2 regions of the Nocardioides sp. JCM 18998 genome follow, and region 2 is predicted to be linked to the other one. Evidence: predicted binding sites of a transcription regulator. Region 2 holds the regulator's gene; the other holds the start of a gene.

Region 1 (11,613 bases), 2.0 Mb from region 2:
GCCCGACCAGCAGCCGGCCGCCGGAGAGCTGCGGGCTGGGCAGGCGGCCGGCGTCCAGGAGCAGGCCGGCACCGGCGCCGTGGATGAGCGCAGGCAGCCACCACGGCAGCAACAGGACCGGCGCGGTGCCGAGAGCAGCGGCGGGCGGGCCCCAGACGGCGCGCTGGCGCATCGCACCCGGCACGATCCGGAAGGCGGCGACCACGACCAGGACGCCGAGCACCAGCGCGACCAGCCACGCGGCGGGCGTGAAGCAGGTGATCAGGGTGAGGAGCAATCCCGTACGCCAGGCGGCGCGCCAGCGGCGGTCCGCCTCCGGCTCGGCGAAGCCGAGTGCGGCGTGGACCAGCCACGGCAGCAGGGCGGTCGCGACGACCGCGCCGAGGCGGCCGTCGCCCCACGCACCGCTGGTGACGGGGATCAGCGCGTACGAGGTGGCGCCCCACAGGATCAGCCAGCGCGGCGCGCCGCGGTGGCTGATGAGTCGGCCGACCACGCGCAGCAGCCGCCACGCGCCCCAGAGCGCGACCGGGAAGAAGAGGATCAGGACGACGCTGATCGTGAGGGAGGCCTTGCCCCCGAGGAGCGTGCCCAGCACGGCGAGCGGCAGGAGGTACGGCGGGGCGGGGACGGCGGTGCCGAGGCCGAGCGCGTGCCAGGACTCGTACTGCAGGTGCCACCACGTCGACGCGCCCGACGGCGCGGGCGAGAGGCCGCCGCCGGCGACCGCCTGCCAGGCCGTCCGGGTGCCGATCAGGCCGAGGACCACCACGACGGTGAGGACCAGGGCGACCGGGTTGGTGAAGAAGCGGACCAGCCAGCCGTTCTCGACCGGGATCTCGTCCTCCTCCTCGGCGCGGGCCGCCTCGCGGGCGGCCAGCTCGCGGGCGGCGAACGACGCCGGGTCTGCCTCGGCGGCCGCCGCCCGGCGCCGCTCGGCGACGTCGGAGGCCTGGGTGGTCACGGCGCTGACGACGTCACCGAGGAAGTCGAGTCCGTGCCGGTAGGGCAGCCACGGCGGCGGCAGCAGCGTGCGGACCTGGGACGGCGGGACCGTGGCGCGCTCGCGTCGGTCCCGGCGGGCGGCGTGCACCATGCCGGGGCGACGGTAGACGGCGAACAGGGCGGCGAGCTCGTCGAGCGCGGAGCCGACCTGGCGCACGACCAGGAAGCCGAGCACCCGCAGCAGGGTGCCGAGGAAGAGGCGGACCATCTGGAGCGGCAGCGCCCAGGGCCGGCTGTTGGCCAGCAGCGTGTAGAGCGCGGCGCGACGCTCCTCGTAGTGGGTGTGCTTGCCGGTCAGCGGCGTCTGCCGGACCCCGCGGTGAGCGGCCTCGGCGTGGAAGACGACGGCCTGCGGGACGATCAGCGTGTTGTGGCCGGCCGCCGCCGCGCGCCAGCCGAAGTCGATGTCGTTGCCGAAGATCGGCAGCTGCGGGTCGAAGCCGCCAAGCTCGACGAGCGCGCTGCGGCGCACCAGCATGCCGGCGGTGTTGACCGCGAGGACCGTACGGACGGCGTCGTGCTGGCCCTGGTCGTACTCCCCGCGCTCGAGGCCGGTCTCGCGCCGTCCGGTGCCGGAGATCGTGACACCCAGCTCGAGCAGACGGCGCAGGGAGGGCCACTCGCGCAGCTTGGGCCCGAGGATGCTGGCGTCGGGGTGCAGCTCGGCCGCCGCGAGCAGCCGCTCGAGTGCGTCGGGAGCCGGCGTCGAGTCGTCGTGCAGCAGCCAGACCCACTCCGGTGCCGTCTCGGCGAGCCGGTCCAGGCCGAGGGCGACGGCCTCGGGGTAGGTGGTCGTGCCCGGGACGCGGAGGGCGGTGCCGAACGCCTGCTCGAGCAGCTCGGAGGAGCCGTCCTTGCTGCCGGTGTCGATCGCGACCACCTGGTCGGGGGCCACGCTCTGGGCCTCGATGCCCTGGACGACGGTGGGCAGCCAGCTGGCTCCGTCATGGCTGACGAGGAGCAGGGCTACCGAGGGACGCACGATCGGCAACCTTAACGGGCTTCCCCAGGGGCCAGAAATGCAGCGGACCCCGGCCGGTGGCCGGGGTCCTGCTACGTGTGTCGCCCTGCGCGACGGCCCGCGCCAGCCTCAGGCTGGGTCAGACCGCGCGCTTCTTGAGCTTGCGGCGCTCCCGTTCGGAGAGTCCGCCCCAGATGCCGAAGCGCTCATCGTTCATGAGCGCCGACTCCAGGCAGTCGTCCCGTACGTCGCAGGTCTGGCAGACCTTCTTGGCCTCCCGGGTCGATCCACCCTTCTCAGGGAAGAACGCCTCCGGGTCGGTCTGAGCGCACAGTGCACGCTCCTGCCAGCCCCCGTCGTCGGTCGTCGACTCGAGGAGAAGAAGTTCCCTCATCGATCTCAGCCCTTCCCGACTTCAAGCAGTGACCTTGGTTGGTTTCGTTCCTGTGCATCAGCGGGGCTTCCGGAGAAGCTCAGCTTGGTTGCTGCGTTGCCCACCTTTCGGCGTGTCGGCTGGACGTCTGAGGAGTCAGCGCCCAACGGAATGACACGAGTGAAATTACATGCCTGTCGAAACCCGAAGTCAAGCCCGAACTCTGCTATAGCACCACCCGTCACAGCAGTCACATCACGTCGTCTGAGAGGCTGAGTCGCATGCAGCAGATCACCGTGCTCTCCGGCGGCCATGGCGGCGCCAAGTTCATCGAGGGACTCCTTCATGGCATCGCCTCCGGCACGCTCCCGGGGGTGTCTTCGGATGCCGTCGTGACAGTGATCGCGAACACCGCGGATGATCTCTGGATTCACGGTCTCAAGGTGTGCCCCGACCTCGACACGGTCATGTACACGCTCGGTGGTGGTCTGGACCACCAGCGCGGCTGGGGCCGCACCGAGGAGACGTGGAGCGCCAAGGAGGACCTCGAGGCGTACGGCGTTCCGAACACGTGGTTCGGCCTCGGCGACCGCGACATCGCGACCCACCTGGTCCGCACCCAGATGCTCGAGGCCGGCTACCCGCTCTCCCAGGTCACGGCCGCGCTGTGCGAGCGCTGGCTGACCCCGACGTACGGGGAGCGGGTGCGTCTCCTGCCGATGACCGACGACCGGGTCGAGACCCACGTCGCCATCGCCGATGACTCGGCGGCCTCCGGCCGCCAGGTGATCCACTTCCAGGAGTACTGGGTGCGGCTGCACGCCTCCGTGCCCGCCGAGCAGCTCGTCTTCGTCGGCCTGCCCGAGGCGACGCCCGGCCCGGGCGTGCTCGAGGCCATCACCGGCGCCGACCTGGTGATCGTGCCGCCGTCCAACCCGATCGTCTCGGTCGGCACCATCCTGGGCATCACCGGGCTGCGCGAGGTACTGCGAGCGACCAAGGCTCCCGTGGTCGGTCTCTCCCCCATCATCGGCGGCGCACACGTGCGCGGCATGGCCGAGCAGATGCTGACGTCGGTCGGCGTCGAGGTGAGCGCGGCCGGCGTCGGCCTGCACTACGGCGCGCGCTCGGCCGGTGGCGTGCTAGACGGCTGGCTGGTGGACTCCGCCGATGCCGACGCCGTGTCGCGCCTCGAGCAGGCCGGGCTGAGGGCGGCCGCCGCGCCGCTGTGGATGCACTCCCCCGCCGAGACCGCGGCGATGGCCGCGGCCGCGATCAGCCTGATCGGATGAGCCACCCGGCTCCGCGTCCGACCCTCAGCGTCTGGGCGCCCGACGGCGTCGGCGAGGTCCGTGACGGCGACGACCTCGCGACCCACCTGCTCGGCGTGCTCGACGGACCCACCCTCGCCGACGGCGACATCGTCGTGGTGACCAGCAAGGTGGTCGCCAAGGCCGAGGGGCGCGTGCGCACCTCCACCCGCGAGGCCGAGCTGGCCGGCGAGACGGTGCGGGTGGTCGCGCGTCGTGGCGCCACCGCGATCGTCCGCAACCGGCTCGGCCTGACCATGGCTGCGGCAGGGATCGACGCCTCCAACGTCGAGGCCGGCAAGGTCGTGCTGCTCCCGCTCGACCCCGATGCGTCGGCGCGCGCGCTGCGCGCCGCCCTGATCGCACGCACCGGTGCGCTGATCGGCGTGCTCGTCACCGACACCGCCGGCCGGGCCTGGCGCGAGGGCCAGACCGACATCGCGATCGGGGCCGCCGGCGTCCTCGTCGCGGAGGACTTCACCGGCCGGTTCGACGAGTACGGCAACCCCCTGGTCGTGACCGCGCCCGCGGTCGCCGACGAGCTGGCCGGCCTGGCCGAGCTGGCCACCGGCAAGCTCGGCGCCCGGCCGTTCGCGATCGTGCGCGGCCGCGCCGACCTCGTCCTCCCCGCCGGGGAGGACGGCACCGGCGCCTCGGCGCTGATCCGCGCCGAGGGCGGCGACTTCTTCGGCCTCGGCGCCCGCGAGGCGGTGTTGCGTGCCCTGGCCGGCGCAGACGCCGACCGGACGCCCTTCGGCGCACCGGCCGCAGCCGAGGAGATGGCCGAGGCGATCGCCACCGCCACGGGTCTGGCGGCCGTACGGGACGGCGGGTCGTTGCGCGTCGCCGGAGCCGACGCGGGCGCTCGGACGAGGCTGGTCGCCCTCGCCTTCGCGTTCGGCTGGATCGCCGAGATCGACCGATGTGACCCGGGCGACGACGCCGAAGCACGGCTCCGACCGGTGACTCCGTAGACTCTGCGCGACCTTAACCGTACGAGCTCCCGAGGGTTCATCACGTGGCCAAGCAGCCGTCCAAGTCCGACCGTCGTGCGGTCGTCGACTCGATCCGCAAGCAGCAGCGTGGCGCCGAGCGCCTGCGGGGCTTCGCGATCGTCGGCGTCTGTGCGCTGATCGCTCTGATCATCGTCGGCGCCGCCGCCTACCAGCCGATCAAGGGCTGGTGGGACGACCGCCAGTACGACGCGGTCGCCCTCTCCGACATCGGCAAGCCGGCCTCGGTCTGCCAGTCGCCGACCACGGTCAAGGCCGACGGCAACCAGCAGCACGTGCCGACCGGGCAGACGGTCACCTACACCACCGCTCCGCCGGCGTTCGGCCCGCACTGGAACGAGGCGGGCGTGGCTCCGGTCGCGATGAGCCGCAAGTTCTACAGCCGCGACGACCGCCCGGCCCTCGAGGCGCTGGTGCACAACCTCGAGCACGGCTACACCATCCTCTGGTACGACGACACCGTCTCCGACTCGCAGATCAACGAGATCCGCGCGCTGGGTGCGAAGTTCCCGGGCGACACGAACTTCCGCTACAAGTTCATCGCGGTGCCGTGGCTGCCGGCCGACGCCAAGTCGATCGGCAAGGAGTTCCCGAAGGGCGAGCACATCGCCTTCACGCACTGGTCGCAGGGCGGCACGGGCATCACCGACACCACCAAGCAGGTCGGCGCGTTCGAGTACTGCTCGGACGTCTCGGGCGCCGCGCTCAAGACCTTCATGGAGAAGTACCCCTACACCGACAGCCCGGAGCCGGGCGTCATGTGATCGAGCTCCACCGATCCAGGACGGGCATCGGGCAGCTGCGGCGCCTCGAAGCCTGAGTCACGACCAACCAGTACGGCACGGGTGATCGCACCCGTGCCGTACTTGTCCTTCACGGCGTCGAGGGCGCCGTCGAGGATGGCCGTACGGCGCAGGACACCCTCGGGGCCCGGCCACTCCAACGGCAGCTCGAGCTGCTCGGTGCCGGCGTCGGCGAGCCCGGAGATCGAGACGCCGATCAGGGTGCAGCCCTTCTCCTCGATCAGCGGCAGCGCGCCCCGCAGCAGGGTACGGGCGGTGGCGACCCACACCTCGGTGGTGCCGGTGGCCTGGCCACCACCGGCCAGCGAGGTGCCAGCGACGCGGCCCAGCGTGGCCGAGCGGGTCACCCGGGTGAAGTCGTCGAAGCGGAGCCGCAGCGTGACCGTGCGCCCGATCCGCTCCCCCGCCCGCAGTCGCCGCGCGACGCGATCGATCAGCGCGACCAGATGGGCGTCGAGGTCCGCGGGCGTGGAGCGGCGGCGGCCCAGCGCGCGTTGGGCGCCGACCGAGCCTCGGCGCCTGCCGACGACGACCGGCCGCGGGTCGCGCAGGTTGGCCAGCGCCCACAGGTGCCTTCCCGAGGCCTTGCCGACCAGGCCGGCGAGGACCTCCTGCTCCCGGCGGGCCAGGTCGCCGACCGTACGGATGCCGTCGGCGCGCAGCTTGGCCGCGGTGATCGCCCCGACGCCCCAGAGCCGCTCGACGGGCAGCGGATGGAGGAACTCCTCCTCGCGCTCCGGCTCGACGAGCAGCAGGCCGTCGGGCTTGCTGACGGCGCTCGCGACCTTGGCGAGGTACTTGGTGCGGGCCACGCCGACCGAGATCGGCAGCCCGACCTCCTCGCGCACCCGCCGGCGCAGGATCGCGGCGATCGCCTCGGGCTCGCCGACCAGGCGCCGCAGCCCGCCGACATCGAGGAACGCCTCGTCGATCGAGACGCCCTCGACCAGCGGCGTGGTGTCGCGGAAGATCTCGAAGACCCGCCGGCTCGCCTCGACGTAGGCCTCGAAGCGCGGCCGCACGTTGATCAGCCCCGGGCAGAGCCGGCGCGCCTCGGAGCCGGCCATCGGCGTACGGACGCCGTACGCCTTGGCCTCATAGCTCGCCGCCAGCACGATCCCGCCACCCACAGCGACCGGGCGGCCGCGCAGGGACGGGTCGTCGCGCTGCTCCACCGATGCGTAGAACGAGTCGAGGTCGGCGTGCAGGATCACCCGACCATGATCGAACGTTTGTTCGAATAAATCCAGTCGGTCGACGAGCCGGCGAGCCGCACCGCGAGGGCGCGATCGGCGCTGTCCAGCGAACCCGATCCGGTGACCGATGTCCCGATCAAGGGCTGTCGTCCTTGCTGCGAGACGACGGTCAGCGGCGCCGATCAGGTGAGGTCGCCGCGCTGCGACGCCTTGAGCCCGGCGACCATCTGCTTGACCTGCTGAGCCCGCGCGCGACTGGTGACGAGGACGGCGTCCGGGGTGTCCACGACGACCACGTCCTCCAGGCCGATCACCGCGATCGTGCGACCGCTGGCCGGCACGACCAGGCCCGAGGCGTCGATGGAGCGCACCAGCGCGTTGTCGCCCAGCACGGTCGGCCCCTCGGAGTCGACCGTCATGGCGGCGTCGAGGAGCTGCGCCAGGGAGTCGAAGTCGCCCACGTCGTCCCAGCCGAAGTGGGCGGGCACCAGGGCCACCTTGCCGGCCGCCGCGGCCGGCTCGGCGACCGCGTGGTCGAGGGCGATCTTCGGCAGCCGCGACCAGTGCTCGGCGATGCCCTCCGGCCCGGCGTCCACATACTCGGCCGCGATCTGGCGCAGGCCCGCGGCGAACTCCGGATCCCAGGTGCCGAGCAGATCGAGGAGCACCGACGGTCGCGCGACGAACATGCCCGCGTTCCAGCGGTAGCCGCCCTCGTCGAGGTAGCCCTGGGCGACCCGCTCCGACGGCTTCTCGACGAACTGGTCGACCAGGCAGACGCCGTCGTGGCCCTCGAGCGCGCCGGCCTCGTGGATGTAGCCGTACGCGGAGCTGGGGAAGGTCGGCGTGATGCCCAGCGTGACGAGCCAGCCCTCACGGGCCACCTCGACGGCGGTCCGGACCGCCTCGGTGAACTTCTTCGCGCGGGTGATCACGTGGTCGGCGGCGAAGGAGCCCATGATCGCGTCCGGGTCGCGCAGCTCGAGCACCGCGGCGGCCAGGCCGATCGCGGCCATCGAGTCGCGCGGCGTGGGCTCGGCGAGCACGCAGCCGTCGAGCTGCGGCAGCTGCTCGAGCACGGCGTCCTGGTGGACCGAGCCGGTGACGACGAGGAAGCGCTCCTCGGCGAGCACCTGCAGGCGGTCGTACGTCTCCTGGAGCAGCGAGCGACCGCTTCCGGTCAGGTCGCGCAGGAACTTCGGCGCGTCCTGCCGCGAGAGTGGCCACAGCCGGGTGCCGGCGCCCCCGGCGGGGATCACGGCCCAGAAGTTGTCGATGGCGAGACGTCCGACCATGAGCGGCAGCCTAGGGCACGGCAGGATGGTCCACCGTGACCACCTTCTCCGCCGTCCTCGCCGGCCAGCTGCGTACCAACCCCGGCCGCCCCCTCGTGACGTACTACGACGAGGCGAGCGGTGAGCGGGTCGAGCTCTCCGTGACGACGTACGCCAACTGGGTGGCCAAGGCCTCCTCGCTGCTGATCGACGAGCACGACCTCGAGCGGGGCGACACGCTGCGCATCGACCTGCCGCCGCACTGGCTGTCACTGGTCTTCCTCGGCGCGGCCTGGAACGCCGGCCTGGTGGTCACCGACGCCGACACCCCCGACGCGGTGGTCTGCGGACCCGGCTCACTCGGCCGCTGGGCCCCCGAGGCCGGCGAGCGGCCGACGCTGGCCTGCTCGCTGCTGCCGCTCGGCGTGCGCTTCGCCGACCCGCTGCCGCCCGGTGTCCACGACGTCGGCCTCGAGGTGTGGGGCCAGCCCGACGGCTGGGGTCCGTACGACCCGCCGGTCGCCGACGACCCGGCCACCTCGTGGGATGCCGGCGACGGACGCCGGGAGACCAGCCAGGGACAGATGTGGGCGGCCGCCGCAGGAGCTTCCCTCTCCCACGGCGACCGCCTCATCTCGGAGGAGGACCCGGCTTCCCCACCGGGAACCGCCTCCTTCTGCGAGCCGCTCAGCTGCGGCGGCTCACTCGTCCTGGTCGCCCACGCCGCCCCCGACCGGCTCGAGGCGATCGCGATCGCCGAGCGGGCCACGGAGCGCTTCCCACGCGGGGATGCCCAGGACTAGTCCTTCCCGTGCCTCAGCCGGCCAGGTCGAACCCGCTGTAGCCGGTGCCGAGCAGCTGGCGCGAGCCGAGCATCCCGGTGCTGGTCGGGTCGATCTCGTAGAGCGAGCCCGCCGCGTCGCTGGCGATGAGGGCGGACTTGCCGGTGCCGCGGACATTGCTGACGCCGACCACCCAGCGGTATCCCGTCATGCCGGCGCCGATCGTGACCGGGTTGGTCAGGCCGCCGGGGCCGTTGCCGGGGTAGAGCACGGTGCTCTTGGCGTTCAGGAAGATCGCGTCCGGGGCGCCGTCAGCGGTCCACAGCCCGACCGCGACCTGGGTCTTGCCCGCGATCGCGCTGTGCGAGACGTACGAGGCGGCGAGACCGGCCGCGCCGCGTCCGGGGTAGATCCGCATCGCGCCGTTGACCTGGCCCTGGAGGTCCGGGTAGCCATCGCCGGTGATGTCGCCTCCGGCGCTGAGCAGGGTGACCGCGCCGAAGCCACTGGCGAGGAGGGTGCCGGCCGCGAAGCGGCCCTGCCCGTTGCCCAGGTAGAGGTAGAGGTTCCCGTCGGTGTTGCGGCTGATCAGGTCGGCGTTGCCGTCCCGGTTCCAGTCACCGGCGTTCATCAGCTGGGTGGCGTTCGGCAGGTTGAGTCCGGTGTCGATCGGGGTGCCGACGCGGCCGGTGGTGGCGGTGTACGGCGTGCCGGCGGCGAACCGGCCGGTGCCCGTGCCCCGGTAGAGCGTCGAGGTCGACGCCGTGCGGACCACCAGGTCCGGCTTCCCGTCGCCGCTGACGTCGCCCGGCCCGAGGATCTGGACGGCACCGGTGAGCCTCACCGGTCGGGCCAGGCGCCTGAAGGTGCCGTTGCCCTTGCCCAGGTAGAGGGCGAGCTTGCCCGCGCTCTTGCCGCTGTCGATCCGGGCGACGAGGTCGTTGTGGTGGTCGCCGTTGAGGTCCCCGACGCTGGTGATCAGGCTGCGTCCGACGAAGCTCGTGCTGTCGCGGACCAGGACCTTCTTGTAGTGGCCCAGACCGTCGCCGGCCTTCACCGTCATCTGACCGGCGCGGGTGACCTTGACCAGGTCGGCCCGGCCGTCGCCGTTGAGGTCGGCCGCGACCAGGCGCTGGGCTGCACCCACCACCGCGTTCGTGGCCGGCGCGGCCGGAGCCGTCGGGGTGCCACCGGCCGAGATGCTCGGGACGACGTACACCTCCTTGGTGGCGGCGTTGCGCACCACCAGGTCCGGCTCGCTCGAGCCGACGAAGCTGGACTGCAGGGTCCGACCCGACCAGCCCTTCTGCAGCGAGGCGGCGATCGAGCGGATGTCGGGGATGCGGGCGTAGAGGTACTTGCCGGGGCAGGCGGTGGCCTTGGTGTCGCGGTGGCCCATGATCGAGGAGGCGAAGGTCTTCGCGCCGATCTTCACGTTGGTGGCCGCGGCGGAGACGCCGTGCAGGGACAGCTTCCAGGCGAACAGCGCGCCCTCGGCCTGGATCATCGCCTCGGTCGGCTTGGCGGTCTCGAAGTTGCCGATCGCCGAGACGCCGAAGCCGTAGTCGTTGTAGTTCTCGGTGTGCGCGCCGACGACGGGGCGGTCGACGCCGCCGTAGCGGCCCTCCCAGATGCGACCGAACTTGTCGATCAGGAAGTTGTAGCCGATGTCGCGCCAGCCGCGGCTCTTCACGTGGTACGCGTAGATGCTGCGCAGGATCCCGGGGACCTCGGCGGCGGTGTAGTCGTTGGCGTTGACGGTGTGGTGCACGAAGCCGCCGTGGACCTCGGCGTAGCTCGGGCTGGTCTGCTCGCGGACCTTCTCGTCGGCCCCCCACTGGGCACGGCTGTAGATCTGCGGCTTGGGCGTGACGATGGAAGCGGCGCTGAGCGCGATCTGGTCGTCGCCGGACGCGGCGGTGGTGGTGTCGGTGCCGTCGGTCGTGTCCGTCATGGTGGCCGTGTCGCTCGCCGGCTCGCTTGCCGGGGCGGTGGCGTCCATGGCGTCGACCGCGCCCGCGTCATCGGCGGCGGTGTCGAGTGAGGCCGTGTCGATCGCCGCGCGGGCCATCGTGGTCGGCGCCTGGCCGGGGGCGATGACGGCGAGCTTCATGTCGGCCGGGACCGCTGCACCGGTGATGGTCATCCGGACCTGCACCTTCGCGACGTGGCCCACGAGCGCCTCCATCGTGCCGGGCCGGGCCCGCTTGCCCTCGAGGCTGCTGGCGTCCGGGCCGTCGACGTCGTAGTCGAGCTTCTTCCAGCCGCTCCAGACGCCGCTCTTGCGAGTGCGCAGGTCGACCCGGATCTGGCTCGGCTGGAGCGCGTCGCCGTGCTGCCAGGTGACGCCGACCGTGCCGAAGCCGGTGACGGCCTGCGGGGTGCTGGTGATGACGGTGCTCTTCGCCTGGGCGACCTTGCGGGCGTTCACGGTGGTCGAGCCCGGCCCGGCGCCGACCGCACGGCGGCCGGCGATGCCCTCCGGCGCGGTGAGCTGCACCTCCTTGACCGATGCGTCGGTCGGGGCGGTGGCGACCTGGGAGGGGGCCAAGGCCGCCTTGGCGTACGCAGCCAGCGCGCCGGTCGGCGTCGGGCCGACGGCTGCGGGGCCGCTGCTGGCGCCGGTGGGCGTCTCGCGGACGACGTCGAGGGTGACGACGCCGGCGGCGGGGACGAGGGCTGCGACGACGACGCCGAGGGTCAGCAGCTGCTGACACGCGGCGACATAGCGGGACTTACCAAGGTGCATGGGGCGCTCCAGGTGTGGGGGAAGGTCACACGAGGGCTCAACTTTCACATCAGTAACAGCGCCTTGGGAAGGTTTCGTGAGTAACTACAATGATGTAATTTCCACTCGACACGCCGCCGGATCCGAGATTAAAGTAAAATTACAGCC
Region 2 (11,613 bases):
GGCACGTCGCGAGGAGAAGAGCCCGAGCGCGCGGCCCTCGGCGGCATCGATCAGCTCGACGATCTCGTCCAGCACCGCCGGTGCCATCCCGTCGCGGCCGGGCTGGGGGAGGTGCCGGGCGACGTACAGGATGCCCTGCCGGCCGTAGTCGAACGGCGAGCCGACGTCGAGGCCGCGCCAGGGCAGCTCCTCGTCGTCCTTCTTCAGCCCGAGCGAGCCGGCGACGACGCCGAAGTCGCCACCGAGCTTGAGCGTCGCGGAGGCGAAGACGACGGTCTTGTCGGTGAGCAGCCGCTCGCGCATCTGCGCCCACACCTGCAGCGGCGCGATGCACAGCCGCGGCGGGATCCGGTCGGTGCCCTCGGCCAGCCAGAGCACGTCGGACTCCTTGTGCTCGGCCATCCGCTCGGCGATCTCGAAGACCTCCTGCACGCTGCCCTTGGCCTGGGTGAGGCCGGGGTCGGCCTGGTCCTCCGAGCTCTGCTTCGGATACGCCGACAGGCAGGCGCGCGCGGCGTCTCGGACCAGGATCAGCGCGTCGGCCAGATCCAGCGGGAGCGACTCGAGCCGCCCGGCCGCGGTGTCCTGGATCGCGGCCTTGAGGGCGTCGCCGGCGTCGGCCAGGTCGTCGGCCTCGGTGCCGTCCACGTGCCGGTTGGAGCGGCGCGCGGCCCGGTCGACGTCGGTGAAGGTGAGCTCGCCGGTGGCGGCCTGGGTGACGCGCGCGACCAGCTCGTGGGCCTCGTCGATCACCACCGCGTCGTAGTCCGGGATCATCGGGATGCCCTCGATCGCGTCGATCGCGAGCAGGGAGTGGTTGGTGACGATGAGGTGCGACTTCTGCGCCTTCTCCTTGGCGCGCTCGGCGAAGCACTCCTCCCCGAACGGGCACTTGGCCGCGGTCAGGCAGTCGCGCGAGGAGACCGAGACCTGGCGCCACTCCCGATCGGTGTGCCGGGGCGCGTTGTCGCGCTCGCCCGTGCCACCGTCGTTGGCCTCCTCGTCGGCCCACTTCCGCAGCTCGAGGACCTTCTTCGCCATGTCGCCCATCGCGATGTCCATGGTGAGCGTGCCCTGGTCGTCCGGGACGCCCTCCCGGATCCGGTGGAGGCAGGCGTAGTTGGCGCGGCCCTTGAGGACGGCGTACGAGGTGTCGAGCCGGCGACCCTTGAGCGCCTTGGTCAGCCGCGGCAGGTCACGCTCGACCAGCTGGTGCTGCAGCGCCAGGGTCGCGGTGGCGACCACGACGCGCTTGTCGTGCAGGAGCGCCGGGACGAGGTACGCCAGCGACTTGCCGGTGCCGGTGCCGGCCTGGACGAGGAGGTGCTCCTCGGTGCTCAGCGCGGTGGCGACGGCCTCGGCCATCTGCACCTGACCGGTGCGGGTGCTGCCACCGAGCGCCTCGACGGCGGTCGCGAGCAGCTCGGCGACCGGGGTCGTCGAGTCCGTGGTGGCGGTTGGCATCAGGCGTGGACCTGCGCGCTGAAGTGCTCGGCGATGCGCATGTCCTTCGGCTGGCCCTGGCAGGCGTAGAGCCCGCCGACCCAGCAGAGCATCCGGGTGCTGGCATTGGTCATGGTCAGCTCGACCCGCTTGACCAGGCGCCCGCTGAACGGCACCGCGGCGAATCCGTTGCCGTGCCGGTCAAGATGGACCAGGCGCGTCTTGGTGGCGCCGTTGCGCTGGTAGATCGTCACCACGGCGGCGCTGCCGCGGGCGGTGTCGTCCATGTCGAGGGTCAGGCGCAGCTTGGCCCGCTTGCCGTTCAGCGCGCGGCCCCGCGGGGTGAAGCGCTCGGTAGAGGCGGCCATGTGGTTGATGCGTACGGTGCCGCTGGCGCGCTTGCCGCTGCGCAGGAAGTAGCTCTTGGCCGGTGCCGCGACGGGGTAGTGGTTGGCGCGACCCTCCGAGTAGGTGTGCGCCGGGTTGCGGTTGGCGGCGGCGAAGCGGGCGAACGCCGTACGCAGCGGCATCTTGGCCGCCTGGAGTGCGCTGCTGACGGCCTGGAGCGAGTAGCGGTCGTGCGCGCCCGACGCGGCGCGCTGCCACATCGACAGGATGATGCCGGGCAGCTGGCCGACCAGCTGGGGGTGATGCTCGCTGACCCAGCGGAAGAAGATCCAGCCGCCGTACACCCCGAAGGTGGTGTTCTTGTCGAGCGAGGTCGACGGCCTCCCCAGCGGCCCGTATGGCAGGTACTGGATGTTGTCGTTGATGTTGTCGAAGACCTGGTCCTCCATCCACACCGCGGTGGACTCCATGAACCACGGGTCCTCGGTCGCGTCGTAGGCGAACTGCACCGCGTGGAAGAACTCGTGCGCGGCGGTCACCTGGAGGTTGGACAGCGGCGTCCCGTGCGGGAACTCGGCGTAGTCGTTGTCGAGGACGCAGTACGCCGGCGTGTGGTGAGCGGACGGCGCGCTGGCGAGCGGCTCGGGCGCGCAGTAGCCGTAGTAGCCCTGATCACCGATGTTGGCCAGGTAGATGTCCACGTCGTCGACGGGCACCGGCGCACCGTTGATCTGGGTGGTGCCACCGCCGGTGGTGTGGTCGGCCTCGGGCATCCGGTAGCCGGAGCTCTGGTAGATCGAGTAGATGTGATCGAGGTTGCTGAGCACGACCTGTGGGGTGATCGGGCCGCCCGCCTTGGGGGCGTCGACGCCCGCGCTCGCGTAGTGCACGCAGATCGGGTGGGTGGTGGAGCAGACGATCCGCTCACCGGCGAGCTTGGGGCGGGCGACCTGGGCCTCGGCCCGCTTGCGGGCGGCGCCGCGCAGCGAGCTCTTGGTCAGCGCGATCCGGCGCAGGTACATCGACGCATCGCCCGGCGCATCGCCGTCGGAGTCGCCGAGCGCGCTCGCCGCCGGTAGCCGTACCGCCGATCCGCGCTCCGCCTGAGCGGGGGTCGCAACGGACACGGACAGCAGCGACGCCACCACGACCACGAGGGTGGTCAGGGCGGCGGCGGAGGAGGGGAGGGCGCGCGTCACTCCGGCAGTTTAGGTGTCAGCTCCCAAACCGCCACGACGCCGGCGATGGTCACCATCCAGCCGACCAGGACGTCGAGCACCCAGTGGTTGCCCGTACCGATCACGGTAGCCGCCGTGATGAAGGCGCCGGCCCACCCGAGGATCTTGACGATCCGCCACCGGGCGTGTCGTTGCAGCACCATCGCGCACCACAGCGACCAGCCCGCGTGCAGAGACGGGAAGGCCGCCAGCTCGTTGGTGAGGTGGCCCAGACCCTTGGGCGCGGAGGCGTCGGAGCCCCACCAACCCTGGTCGGAGTGGAGGGCGAGCACGTCGGCGTAGCCGTCGAGGAAGCGCGGCGGCGCGGTCGGCAGCATGAGGTAGAGGGTCAGCGCCAGGACGGTCGTGACGAGCAGCGCACGACGGGCGGGGATGTAGGCGTCGCGCCCCTTGAAGTAGAGCCAGACCAGCACCGAGAGCGTGATGATGTAGTGCGCGGTGGCGTACCAGAACGAGGCGAGCAGGCCGATCGTGTCGTGGCGCACGAAGAAGTCGTTGATCGGGTGTTCCCAGTTGAGCCGTACGGCCCGCTCGATCCGGAGCAGCTCCTTCGCGCGGTGGATCGCCGGCTCGCGGGCGTCGCTGGCGAGCCGGCGCGAGAGGGTGTAGCCGACGTAGAGCGCCGAGATGAGCAGGAGCTCGCGCAGGCCGGCGCCGACGGTGGAGAGGCGCTGGCGGATGGTGCGACGCCCCGTCGGCGGGGCGAGGATCGCCTCATCGCCGGCGATGACGTTCTCCTGCACGCGGGTGCCTCCTGAGAAAAACGGTGGGATCGGGCGTGCCCGATCCCACCGATATTATGCCGAGGTCGCCTTCACAGGCTGCGTAGCACGGCGGTGACCTTGCCCAGGATCGTGGCATTGGTCCCGTCGATCGGCTCGAGCGCGGAGTTGTGGGGGAGCAGCCAGAGCTTGCCGTCCTTGCGGCGGAACTCCTTGACGGTCGCCTCGCCGTCGAGCATCGCGGCCACGAAGTCGCCGTTGTTCGCGGTCTGCGCCTGCTGGATGACGATGTAGTCGCCGTCGCAGATCGCCGCCTCGATCATCGAGTCGCCCTTGACCTTGAGCAGGAACAGCTGGCCGTCGCCGACGAGCTCGCGCGGCAGGGGGAAGACCGCCTCGGTCTGCTCCTCGGCCAGGATCGGTGCGCCCGCGGCGATGGTGCCGACCAGCGGGACGTAGTGCGCCTCGGGGCGGCTGTCGCCGATGCCGGTCTCGTCGTAGTCGACCTCCTCGGCGCCGCTGATCGCCTTGCGGGCCTTGAGCACCTCGGGCAGGAAGACCTCGAGAGCGCGCGGGCGATGGGGGTCGCGCTTGATGAACCCCTTCTGCTCGAGGACCTTGAGCTGATGGGCGACCGAGCTGGTCGAGGTCAGGCCCACCGCGGTGCCGATCTCGCGCATGCTCGGCGGATAGCCGCGCTGCTCGATGCAGTCGCGCAGGTGACCGAGGATGCGCTGCTGGCGGTAGGTGAGGCCGGTCGCATCCGGCGGGCCGTCGGGCAGCTCAGCCAGGTTGCTCTGCTCCTTGGAGGTCATGCGTCTCACGGTAGTGCCGCGCCCGGGTGGATTCAAACAGATGTTCGATCCGGCGTGTCGCGAGACGGCACAAGAAATCTCGTTCGAACACTTGAACGAGTTCGAACCTTTGTTCTACTCTCGCTCATGTGTTCGATCGAACGTCTGATCGAAAGCCGCTGATGGTCGCTCCACCGAAAACTGTCAGTGGTCGCGGTTAGACATCGTCTCGGACACACCAAGTCCCGCCTTCCCCAGGAGACTGACATGAGCTCGATGACCCTCGACCAGCTGTTCGAGACGCCGCGTACGACCGACGTCCGAGCGGTCCGCCCGGCGACTGCGGCCCGCGCGCCGCGTCAGGGCTCGACGCTGCGGCTCACCCGACGCGGTCGCGTGGTCGTCTTCGTCGTCGGCCTGATCGCGCTGCTCGGCGTCGGCCTGCTCATCTCCAACGGCGCCGGCGCCGCCTCGCAGGCCGGTGCCCCGGAGTCGACCCACTCCGTGGTCGTCGCCCCCGGCGACACGCTGTGGGACCTCGCGTCGGCGGCCTCCGACGACGGCGACGTCCGCGCGATGATCGATCACATCGAGAAGATCAATGGCCTCGCTGGTGCGAGCCTGTCGGCTGGTCAGACTCTGCGTATCCCGAACTGACGGGAGCGCTCGCCAGCGCCCGGAGTGCCCGGGCGCCCAGCAGCAGCGCGACGAAGAGGCACGCCGCGGCTCCGATCGCGGCCAGCAGCAGGAAGAGCCACGACGCGCCGTCGCCGTCGCGTGCATCGCCACCGAAGTCGATCGCGGCATAGACCAGATAGCCCCACGCGATCAGCGCCACCGTGACGCCGAGCGCCAGCGCGAAGACGTCCCTGCGGAACCGTCGCGGCGGCCGAGCCGCCCTCCGGCTGCCCTTGCGCTTGCCACTGTTCTGCTGCCCCACGCGCCACATTCTCTCCTGAGATGGGGCGCTTTGGCGCCCCTTGAGCGCGACACGCCGAGGTCTCGCGGCGCGCCGCGCCGGAGCACTTGCATGCCTTGCGGCCGGGGCATAGAGTCACCACTACATCTAGTAGTTACACGGATGTAGTTATCCACATCTAGTTCACATTTGTGCGTGCTCGTTGCACAGATCGCGACGCGTTCTCCACAGTCGGGGCGGCTTCCTCCACAGGGGGATCCACACCGGCGAGCCCCATGAACGATGCAGAGACCACCCGAGGAAGGAGGACCGTCATGCACTGCCCCTACTGCCGGCACAACGACACGAAGGTCCTCGACTCCCGGGTGGCCGAGGACGGCGGCTCGATCCGCCGGCGTCGTCAGTGCCAGGGCTGCGAGAAGCGGTTCACCACCGTCGAGCTGATGCAGCTGACCGTGCTCAAGCGCTCCGGTGCGACCGAGCCGTTCAACCGCGACAAGGCGGTCGCCGGCGTCCGCAAGGCCTGCAAGGGCCGCCCGGTCACCGAGGACCAGCTGGCCTGCCTGGGCCAGGAGGTCGAGAACACGCTCCGTACGAGCGGCTACGCCGAGGTGCCCGCGCACGAGGTCGGCATGGCCATCCTCGCGCCGCTGAGCACGCTCGACCAGGTCGCGTACCTGCGGTTCGCCTCCGTCTACCGACAGTTCGAGTCGGCGGACGACTTCGAGGACGAGATCGCCAAGCTGCGCGCCGAGCGCAGCCTCAGCCCTGCCGGCTGACACTCAGGGATAACACCACAGACAGCCCGGGCAGGCCGTGGGGAAGCGTGCCTGTCCGGGCCACCAGCAACAGCAAGAGACCGATGAAATTCACGCGACAAGGGGACAAGGCAATGACCGAGACGGTGAGCGGTTCGGGCCAGCAGGCGCGCACCGGGGGCGGGCTCCAGCTCGAGCGGGTGTTCAGCACCGAGGGCGTCCACCCGTACGACCAGATCACCTGGGAGCGGCGCGACGTCGTCCAGACCAACTGGAAGACCGGCGAGACCGTCTTCGAGCAGCGTGGCGTCGAGTACCCCGACTTCTGGTCGGTCAACGCCTCCACGATCGTGACCACCAAGTACTTCCGTGGTGCCGTCGGCACCCCGCAGCGCGAGACCGGTCTCAAGCAGCTCATCGACCGCGTCGTGCTCACCTACGTCGCGGCCGGCAAGGAGCACGGCTACTTCGCCAGCGACAAGGACGCCCAGATCTTCGAGGAGGAGCTGACCTGGCTGCTGGCCAACCAGTACTTCTCCTTCAACTCCCCGGTCTGGTTCAACGTCGGCACCACCTCCCCGCAGCAGGTGTCCGCGTGCTTCATCCTCTCGGTCGATGACTCGATGGACTCCATCCTCAACTGGTACAAGGAGGAGGGCTTCATCTTCAAGGGCGGCTCCGGTGCCGGCCTCAACCTCTCCCGCATCCGCTCCTCCAAGGAGCTGCTGAAGTCCGGCGGCACCGCCTCGGGCCCGGTCTCCTTCATGCGCGGCGCCGACGCCTCGGCCGGCACCATCAAGTCGGGCGGCGCCACGCGTCGCGCGGCCAAGATGGTCGTCCTCGACGTCGACCACCCGGACATCGAGGAGTTCGTCGAGACGAAGTGGCGCGAGGAGGACAAGATCCGCGCCCTGCGTGACGCCGGCTTCGACATGGACCTGGGCGGCAAGGACATCACCTCGGTCCAGTACCAGAACGCCAACAACTCGGTCCGCGTCACCGACGAGTTCATGAAGGCCGTCGAGGAGGGCAAGGAGTTCGGTCTGCGCGCCCGGTCCACGGGCGAGGTCATCGAGACCGTCGACGCCCGCAGCCTGTTCCGCAAGATCTCCGAGGCCGCCTGGGCCTGCGCGGACCCGGGCCTGCAGTACGACGACACCATCAACGCCTGGCACACCAACCCCGAGACCGGCCGCATCACCGCGTCCAACCCCTGCTCGGAGTACATGTCGCTGGACAACTCGTCCTGCAACCTGGCCTCGCTCAACCTGCTCAAGTTCCTCAAGGACGACGACACCTTCGACGCCCCACTCTTCGCGAAGGCCGTCGAGTTCATCATCACCGCGATGGACATCTCGATCTGCTTCGCGGACTTCCCGACCGCGCCGATCGGCGAGACCACCCGCGACTACCGCCAGCTCGGCATCGGCTACGCCAACCTCGGTGCCCTGCTGATGGCGATGGGCCTCGGCTACGACTCCGAGGGTGGCCGCTCGATGGCCGCGACCATCACCTCGCTGATGACCGGCACCTCCTACCGCCGCTCGGCCGAGCTGGCCGCGATCGTCGGCCCGTACGCCGGCTACGCCCGCAACGCCGAGGCGCACCAGCGCGTCATGCGCAAGCACCAGGCCGCCAACGACGACGTCCGTCCGCTGCACGTCGCCGACGCCCAGGTCCACAAGCTGGCCACCGAGGAGTGGGCCAAGGTCGTCGAGCTCGGCAAGAGCAACGGGTTCCGCAACGCCCAGGCCTCGGTGCTCGCGCCGACCGGCACCATCGGCTTCATGATGGACTGCGACACCACCGGCATCGAGCCGGACTTCTCGCTGGTCAAGTTCAAGAAGCTCGTCGGCGGCGGCTCGATGCAGATCGTCAACCAGACGATCCCGCGGGCCCTGACCAAGCTCGGCTACGACGCGGAGAAGGTCGAGGCGATCGTCGCCTACATCGGTGAGAACGGGCACGTGATCGACGCCCCGGGCCTCAAGCCGGAGCACTACGAGGTCTTCGACACCGCCATGGGTGCGCGAGCCCTCAAGCCGATGGGCCACGTCCTGATGATGGCTGCCTGCCAGCCGTTCCTGTCGGGCGCGATCTCGAAGACGGTCAACCTGCCGGAGTCGGCGACCGTCGAGGAGATCGAGGACGTCTACATGCAGTCCTGGAAGCTCGGCCTCAAGGCGACCGCGATCTACCGCGACAACTGCAAGGTCGGCCAGCCGCTGGCCGACGGCGGCGGCAAGGCCAAGAAAGACGCCGCCGACAAGGCCGCGGCCGAGGCTCAGGTCGTCGAGAAGGTCGTCGAGAAGGTCGTCTACGCCCCGACCCGCAAGCGCCTGCCGAAGTCGCGCATCTCCCGTACGACCTCCTTCACCGTGGGTGGTGCCGAGGGCTACATGACGTCGGGTGCGCACGAGGACGGCACCCTCGGCGAGGTCTTCCTCAAGCTCGGCAAGCAGGGCTCGACCCTGGCCGGCGTGATGGACGCCTTCTCGATCGCCACCTCGATCGGCCTGCAGTACGGCGTGCCGCTGGAGACCTTCGTCTCGAAGTTCACCAACCTGCGCTTCGAGCCCGCCGGCCTGACCGACGACGCCGACGTGCGGATGGCGCAGTCGATCATGGACTACATCTTCCGCCGCCTCGCCCTGGACTACCTGTCCTTCGAGGACCGCGCCGCCCTGGGCATCTACTCGGCCGAGGAGCGCCAGCGCTACCTCGAGACCGGCTCCTACGACCTGGTCGAGGAGACCGGCGGCGCCGCCGAGCTGATCTCCGCCCCCGAGGTCGAGGAGGTCGAGGCCGAGGTCATCTCGGAGACGGTCGAGGCCACTCCGGTCGCCGAGGCCCCGGCGAAGGAGACCAAGGCCGCTCACACCACCGCCGAGCTGCTCGAGCAGATCTCCGGCATGGCCGTCGACAGCCCGCTCTGCTTCACCTGCGGCACCAAGATGCGCCCCGCCGGCTCCTGCTACGTCTGCGAGGGCTGCGGCTCCACCAGCGGCTGCAGCTGATCCCGACTGGTCGGGTGGCGCTCGCGTAGAGCGTCGCCCGCTGGTCGAGTAGCGAGCGTATCGAGACCAACACGAGGGCCCCGTCCGGAGAGATCCGGCGGGGCCCTCGTGCGCTGGGCGTGAACTCTCGGGCTCTATCCTCCCGGTGTGGCTGGGTCTGGCGCCCCCGTACCGCTTGTCGATCCTGGGCGAGTACACGAGCGCACCGGTGACGTGCGGGAGCACCATGACGGTGCCGACGGCTCAACCGGCGGTCTCGGATCCCGAGCTTCTCCGCCACGTCGACTGATTCAGTCGAGGTCTTCGTCGTCCTCCGCCTCGCGGATCGCGTCGGTCTCCTCGTCGAAGGCGTCCATGGGCAGGCCGAGGGCGCGGCGGACGCGGTAGCGGCCGGCGAGCAGGAGGAGATCGCCGTCCTCGAGCTCGCCGGGGTCGATCTCGCGCAGCGGCATGGTGAACCAGCGGTGCGCCTGCTTGAGCCAGCCGGCCTGCTCCAGTGCCTCGCCGACCTCGACGCAGGCGTCGGGCATGAGCTGCTCGTCGCGGTAGAGCTGGAGGAGGTCGGCGAGCAGTGCCTCGGCCTCCGGCTCCTCGAGGTTCAGGGCCACCTCGAACAGCCCGATCTTGGGGTGCATCGTGGTCCACCCGCCGTCGGAGAGCGCGGCGGCGAAGGCCGTACGGGCCTGCTCGAGCTGCCCGTCCTGCGCCAGGAACTCGCCCTGCATCGTCAGCAGCTCCGCGCGCCCCGAGACCCCGACCGCCATCGTCGCAGCGTGGTTGCCGAACGCGTCGATCCTCTCCTGCCCGCTCAGGTCGAACTCCCACGCATCGAGGGTGGCGTCATCGGGCATCTCACCGGCGGTCATGGCACGACGCTAGGGCATCAGACCGGCTCACCCGCACGAGATCGCAGCGGAGGCGACGAACGGGCGGTCGACGAATCGTCGACTTTGTGTACTAGAACACATGACAATAATTCTGTCGGAGGGTTGACGGAAAAAAGACCACTTTTTAGGGTCACTTACATGTCAAGGTCCACCGTCCAGGCGCTCGTGCGCCGGACGCACGAGCAGCGCGTGCTCGCCGTGATGCGGGAGCGTGGCGCGATGAGCCGGGCGCAGCTCGGGGAGAGGGTCGGCCTCTCCCGCACCACGCTCTCGGAGATCACCGCCGATCTCATCGCCCGCGGGGCGGTGGTGGTCTCGCGGACCGATCTCGCGCAGCGTCACGGCAGCGGTCGCCCGGCCGAGCTTCTGGCCCTCGATCCGGGAGCCGGGCAGTTCGTCGGCGTGGACCTCGGGCACAGCCGCGCGCGGGTGGTCATCGCCGATGCCGCCCACGAGGTCGTGGCTGCGAGCGTCCAGCCGTACGACGCATCGATGCCGTGGCCACGGCGTCAGGAGCTCGCTCTCGACCTCCTTGAGCGTGCCGCCACCGAGAACGGGCTGCACCTGGGCGCCCTGCAGGGCGTCGCCGTCGGCGTCGCCGGCCCGGACGCCAGCATCCGCAGACAGGTGCACGGCACGATCGCCGAGCGCTTCGGCTGCCCGGTCCTGGTCGACAACAACACCCGCTTCGCCGCCCTCGCCGAGGCGATGGCCGAGGGCGAGGGGGAGCTGGGCGATCTCGTCTACGTCCGGCTCTCCGAGGGTGTCGGCGGCGGCCTGGTGGTCGGTGGGCGACTCGTCCCCGGCGGCCGCGGCGCGGCCGGCGAGTTCGGCCATGTGCGCGTGGTCGACGGGGGCGAGAGCTGCCGGTGCGGCAAGCGCGGCTGCCTGGAGACGGTCGCCTCGGTCGGAGCAGTGCTCGCGGAGGCACGCCGTCGCGGTGCCGAGGTCGAGGACGTCGAGGCGCTCGGGAGCGCGCTCGCCGCCGGCCAGCCCGCCGCACGCGCCGCGGTGGACCGGGCGGCCGACCTGCTCGGCCGGGTGCTGGCGGACGCCGCGCTCATGCTCAGCCCCGCCCGCGTCGTCATCGGCGGTCAGCTCCCCGCGCTGGCGCCGTACGTCGTCGAGCGGGTCGCGGCGATCATCGCCGGCGAGCTGGAGGCCGTCGGCAGCGGCCTGCCCACGGTCCGCGCCGCGTACCTCGACGACGAGGACGGCGCCCGCGGCGCCATCGCCGCCCTCTACCACCAATCCCCGCTGCTGGCGGAGTACGACCTCGCGTCCCCGGCCGTAGGGGCCGACGACGCCGAACCTTGGAGAGCACGTGCCTGACCGGTCCGACACGGTCCTCGCACCGGCCGCCACCGCGGCCGACGCGAGCGCCAACGCCACCCGACGCTCCGCCCGCCCGAGCGGGGGACGGCGCCATCGGCCGCTCTCGCGCGCCGGCAGCCTGGGACTCAACGTGCTCTCGGCGGTGGCCGGCG

The links. The regulator LexA, encoded in region 2, represses DNA repair genes until DNA is damaged. The targets are predictions, from matches to a motif close to TCGAACANNTGTTCGA.
Region 1: the regulator LexA is predicted to act here: its motif matches at 6,690-6,705, upstream of dinB (DNA polymerase IV).

The regions. Positions count from the first base shown of each region.
Region 1 covers NZ_AP043886.1:2,602,354-2,613,966, reverse strand. Annotated here, with positions in the region: gene ACZ5L9_RS12235 (glycosyltransferase family 2 protein) at 1-1,987, opposite strand, end outside; gene ACZ5L9_RS12230 (WhiB family transcriptional regulator) at 2,106-2,360, opposite strand; gene cofD (2-phospho-L-lactate transferase) at 2,621-3,631, shown strand; gene ACZ5L9_RS12220 (coenzyme F420-0:L-glutamate ligase) at 3,628-4,623, shown strand; gene ACZ5L9_RS12215 (DUF3105 domain-containing protein) at 4,668-5,426, shown strand; gene dinB (DNA polymerase IV) at 5,393-6,679, opposite strand; gene ACZ5L9_RS12205 (mannose-1-phosphate guanylyltransferase) at 6,844-7,956, opposite strand; gene ACZ5L9_RS12200 (TIGR03089 family protein) at 7,992-8,738, shown strand; gene ACZ5L9_RS12195 (FG-GAP-like repeat-containing protein) at 8,752-11,466, opposite strand.
Region 2 covers NZ_AP043886.1:630,562-642,174, reverse strand. Annotated here, with positions in the region: gene ACZ5L9_RS03050 (ATP-dependent DNA helicase) at 1-1,464, opposite strand, end outside; gene ACZ5L9_RS03045 (MXAN_6640 family putative metalloprotease) at 1,464-2,990, opposite strand; gene ACZ5L9_RS03040 (phosphatase PAP2 family protein) at 2,987-3,772, opposite strand; gene lexA (transcriptional repressor LexA) at 3,844-4,566, opposite strand; gene ACZ5L9_RS03030 (LysM peptidoglycan-binding domain-containing protein) at 4,813-5,202, shown strand; gene ACZ5L9_RS03025 (hypothetical protein) at 5,144-5,485, opposite strand; gene nrdR (transcriptional regulator NrdR) at 5,779-6,243, shown strand; gene ACZ5L9_RS03015 (vitamin B12-dependent ribonucleotide reductase) at 6,357-9,239, shown strand; gene ACZ5L9_RS03010 (hypothetical protein) at 9,530-10,105, opposite strand; gene ACZ5L9_RS03005 (ROK family protein) at 10,265-11,458, shown strand; gene ACZ5L9_RS03000 (ABC transporter permease) at 11,451-11,613, shown strand, end outside.